2 regions of the Micromonospora sp. NRRL B-16802 genome follow, and region 2 is predicted to be linked to the other one. Evidence: predicted binding sites of a transcription regulator. Region 2 holds the regulator's gene; the other holds the start of a gene.
The links. The regulator HspR, encoded in region 2, represses chaperone genes until heat shock. The targets are predictions, from matches to a motif close to TTGAGTNNNNNNNACTCAA.

Region 1 (2,395 bases), on a different contig from region 2:
CTCGGTGTAGCCGTCGAGCATGACCAGCTCCATCCGGTCCAGCAGCGGGCCGGGGATGGACTCCACCACGTTGGCGGTGGCCAGGAAGAGCACGTCGGACAGGTCGAGGTCGACCTCCAGGTAGTGGTCCCGGAAGGTGTGGTTCTGCGCCGGGTCGAGGACCTCCAGCAGGGCGGCGGCCGGGTCACCGGCATAGCCGGCGGCCAGCTTGTCCACCTCGTCGAGGAGCACGACCGGGTTCATCGAACCGGCCTCCCGCAGCGCGCGGACGATCCGACCGGGCAGCGCACCGACGTACGTGCGGCGGTGACCGCGGATCTCGGCCTCGTCGCGCACGCCGCCGAGGGAGACCCGGACGAAGTTCCGCCCGAGCGCCCGGGCCACGGACTCGCCGAGGCTGGTCTTGCCGACACCGGGAGGGCCGGCGAGAGCCAGCACCGCGCCGGAGCCGCGCCCGCCGACCACGCCGAGGTTGCGCTCGGCCCGGCGGTTGCGCACCGCGAGGTACTCCAGGATGCGGTCCTTCACGTCGGCGAGGCCTGCGTGGTCGGCGTCGAGCACCTCCCGGGCCGCGGCCAGGTCGGTGTTGTCCTGGGTACGCGTGCCCCACGGCATTTCGAGAACGGTGTCCAGCCAGGTACGGATCCAGCCGGCCTCCGGGGAGGCGTCACTGGACCGCTCCAGCTTGCCCACCTCGCGCAGAGCGGCCTCGCGGACCTTCTCCGGCAGGTCTGCGCTCTCGACGCGGGACCTGTAGTCGGCCGAACCGTCGGGCTCGTCCTCGCCCAGTTCCTTGCGGATCGCGGCGAGTTGCTGGCGCAGCAGGAACTCCCGCTGCGACTTCTCCAGCCCCTCTCGGACGTCACTGTTGATCTGCTCGGTGACCTCCTGCTCGGCCAGGTAGTCCTTCACCCAGCCGACAAGCAGTTCCAGCCGGGCGGTGACGTCCGGCGCGGCGAGCAGTTCGTTCTTCTGGTCCAGTGTCAGCCAGGGCGCGTACCCGGCCGAGTCGGCCAGCTCGGAGAGGTCGGTCATCCGCTCCACAGCGTCGATGACCTGCCAGGCGCCCCGCTGCTGGAGCACCGAGGTCACCAGGGCGCGGTACTCGCGGGCGAGTTCCCGGGCCCGGCCGGCGGGTGCCGGCTCGTCGAGTTCGGTCGCCTCGACCCAGAGCGCCGCGCCGGGACCGGGCACACCGGAGCCGATGCGGGCCCGGGACAGGCCACGGATGACGGCGGCGGGCTCACCCTCGGGCAGCCTGCCGACCTTCTCGATGGTGGCGACCACGCCGACGGGGCCGTACTCGCCGTCGATGCGCGGCACGGCCAGCAGCTTGCGGTCGCCGGTCGCCCGCGCCGCGTCGATGGCGGCCTGGGTGGTCGGGTCGAGGGTCACCGGGATGACCATGCCGGGAAGGAGAACGGCGTCGGTCAGGGGAAGTACCGGAAGAGTTGCCATCGAACACCTGCTATCGCGTTGACTTGAGCGTGTACCACTCAAGTAACAAAGCGTTCCCCTTGTTCCGTCATGTGACCCAGACCACTGCCGGCGCCACTCCGGACGCGGGCTGACACCCGTTCGCGACGGGGTTGTCGTCGTACCGGAACTCGCCCTTGCCGTCCGGCGTGGGCCCGGATCCCGGCGACGACCGACGGCCGCGCCGAGGTGATCGCATCGACAGGTGACGCCGCCGGTGCCGCCGCACTGGTCAGCTGCTGCCGCCCCGACCTGGCGCTCGTCGACCTGCACATGCCGCCGTCCGGCGGCATCCGGGCGATCGCCGCGATCCGCCGGACCACCCCCCGGGTACGGGTGGTCGCGATGTCCGGTTCCACCGACCCCGCGCCCGCGCTGGAGGCGCTGCGGGCCGGCGCCGAGGGGTTCCTGCCGAAGACCAGCGAGCCGGAGGAGCTACTGCCCCCACTGCTGGGCATCCTCGACGGATGGGCGGTGCTGCCGGCCGACCTGTTGCGCGCGCTGCTGCGACCCACCCGGCCCGCGCCCATCGACCTGGACAGTGAGGAATGCCGACTGCTGCGGGTGATCGCCGCCGGACGCAACACCCTCGACGTCGCCGAGGAACTGCACGTGTCGGAGCGGACGGTGAAACGGATGACCGCCGGGCTGCTGCGTAAGCTGCGGGTGTCGAACCGGGCGGAGGCCGCTGCCGTCGCCGGTCAGACCGGTCTCCTCACCGAATGACATTGCGCCAGCGCAGCTGATTCAGCAGCTGTTCCCGGTTTTGCGCGTCCCCCAATCGCGACGCGCCGAAATGAATGGGACGCATATTGTTGCGGTTTCCCCGGATGATAGGTCAGACTTTGGGCACATCCCGCCACACACAGGGAGTAATTGGCAATGGCGAGAAAAGTAATCACGGTGCTGACGGACGACC
Region 2 (2,395 bases):
TGGACTTCGGCGACGCGGTCCGCGGGGTGACCCTGCCGCTGACGTTGCGCGCCCCGGGCGTCTGCGACACCTGCCACGGCAACGGTGCCAAGCCCGGCACCCAGCCGCGTACCTGCCCGGTGTGCCACGGCGCTGGCGTGACGACTCGGGACCAGGGGTCGTTCAGCTTCTCCGAGCCGTGCCGCAACTGTCAGGGCGTCGGCACGGTCGTGGAGGAGAAGTGCCCGGAGTGCCACGGCAGCGGCGGTGTCACAAAGACCCGCACGCTTAACGTGCGCTTCCCTGCCGGAGTGGCCGACGGCCAGCGCATCCGGCTTGCCGGGCGCGGTGAGCCAGGTGAGCGCGGCGGACCGGCTGGTGACCTGTTCGTGCACGTCAAGGTTCGACCGGACGAGCTGTTCGGGCGTACCGGAGACGACCTGACTCTGACCGTGCCGGTGACCTTCGCGGAGGCCGTGCTGGGCACGGACCTGCGGGTGCCCACGCTCGACGGTGCGGTGACCCTGCGGGTTCCGCCGGGTACGCCCAGCGGGCGGGTGCTGCGGGCCCGGGGCAAGGGTGTGGTCCGCCGTGACGGGCAGGCCGGCGACCTGCTGGTCACGCTGGAGGTGGTGGTGCCGGCCCGCCTGTCCGACGAGGCGCGCACGGCACTTGAGGCGTTCGCCGAGCAGAGTCCGGCGGCGGCGCGGGAACATCTCGACGCCCGGGTGCGTCGGGTCAGTTAGTCCGGTGGGATGGACGCGGAGGTGAGCGGGATGTCGGGCGAGTTCCTCGGTTCGGGTGACCCGGCCTACGAGGCCAAGGTGCTCATGATCTCGGTCGCGGCACGGATGGCGGGGATGCACCCACAGACCCTGCGCCAGTACGACCGGCTGGGGCTGGTGCAGCCGGGCCGGGCCGCTGGCGGCGGACGCCGGTACAGCGTTCGGGACGTGGTGCTGTTGCGCGAGGTGCAGCGGCTCAGTCAGGACGACGGGATCAACCTTGCCGGCGTCAAGCGGATCATCGGGCTGGAACGGCTGCTGGAGCAGGCGCAGCAGCGGGTGGCCCGGCTGGAGGCGGAGTTGGACGCCGCGTACCGCCGGGTGGCCGAGCTGGAGTCGCTGGCCCGCTTCCCGGGCCGTGACCTGGTGCCGACCAACCGCACGTCCACGGCGCTTGTGGTGTGGCGTCCCCGCCGTACGCCGGACCGCTGACCCGTAGCTCACCTTCGTCGTTCCCGGCTCCCGGCCCGTGTCGATTTTTCGGCGCGGGCCGGACCCTTTCCGTTAGCCTGTCAATACGGGTCCTACCGCCTCAATTCGGGCCTATCGGCGCGATGAGGGGAGAACGATGGCGGGGCCGACGAAGAAGCTGGCGGAGCAGACGGAAGACCGGTTGGAACAGTTGGCCGACACCGTCCGCGCGAAGTTCGACAAGGTGACCGAGGGCAGCTTCCGGGACCGGATCGTCGAAGGGCGGTTCGCCGACCACGGTGACCGCGCCGACGAGGCCGACCACGGCGAGCGCGCTGACCACGGCGAGCGCACTGACCACGGTGGCCGCGCTGACTCCGGCGACCGTGTTCGGCCTGAACCCGGCCGGAAGCACGACTGACCGGTAACGATGTGCGGGCCGGGACCCACGGGGGGTCCCGGCCCGTCGCTCATCGCCTGTTCGGCCGGCGGTCGCGCCTCGTCCGAGTTCCAGGGCGTGGGGCCGGACTGTCAGCCGAGGCGGCGGTTCTCGCGGACCAGGCCGCCTTCGCACCAGTCCCGGTAGACGAACAGGTCCGGTCGGGCGAGGAGTACCCGGCCGTTGTGCGCCCAGATTCTCATCAACTCGTCGCCGTCGCGTTCGGCCTGCTCGACCAGCTTGCGGAAGCGCCGCTTGGGGTGGGCGCGGAATTTCGTCCGGATGCCGTCGGCGGCGTAGATGTAGAGGCAGTGCAGCGCGAAGCGTCGAGCCGGGCAGGTCGGGTCCATGGCCAGGTCGAAGAGCGTCAGCACCAGCCGGTCGCCGGAGACGAGGAGGTCCCAGTCGGGCGGCATGGAAGCAAGCGGCACCGAATCGGGCTGGAATGCCCAGGCTCGCAACTCCGCCGGAGTCGGATCGACGGGGTTGGCAAAGCCGTGGAACGTCGACTCCTGCACGCTCACCGGCCAACCTTCCGCTCTCGCCCGCGTCGGCACTGGCCACCTGCGGACCGTGGCTGCTGGGGCGAAACGGTAACCTGCCCGCCGGTTGCTGCGGTAGTACCCGCAGGGGCGCAATTCGGCAACCGTTGGCTGTGCTGGTCTGAACGGAAGATCCGCTGACCGTCGCCGCCGCTGTCGTGCTTGTCGACGGCACGACAGCGGCGGCGGCGAGGTCAGTCGGGGACGGGGATCGGCGCGCTTCGTTGGATGAGCGCGCG

Region 1: the regulator HspR is predicted to act here: its motif matches at 1,482-1,500, upstream of lon (endopeptidase La).

What each region holds. Positions count from the first base shown of each region.
Region 1 covers NZ_LGEB01000097.1:249,287-251,681, reverse strand. Annotated here, with positions in the region: gene lon (endopeptidase La) at 1-1,458, opposite strand, end outside; gene ADK66_RS26620 (response regulator transcription factor) at 1,666-2,202, shown strand; gene ADK66_RS26615 (Lsr2 family protein) at 2,359-2,395, shown strand, end outside.
Region 2 covers NZ_LGEB01000001.1:364,879-367,273, forward strand. Annotated here, with positions in the region: gene dnaJ (molecular chaperone DnaJ) at 1-725, shown strand, start outside; gene ADK66_RS01720 (heat shock protein transcriptional repressor HspR) at 756-1,196, shown strand; gene ADK66_RS01725 (hypothetical protein) at 1,333-1,596, shown strand; gene ADK66_RS01730 (hypothetical protein) at 1,707-2,138, opposite strand; gene ADK66_RS01735 (cation:proton antiporter) at 2,351-2,395, opposite strand, start outside.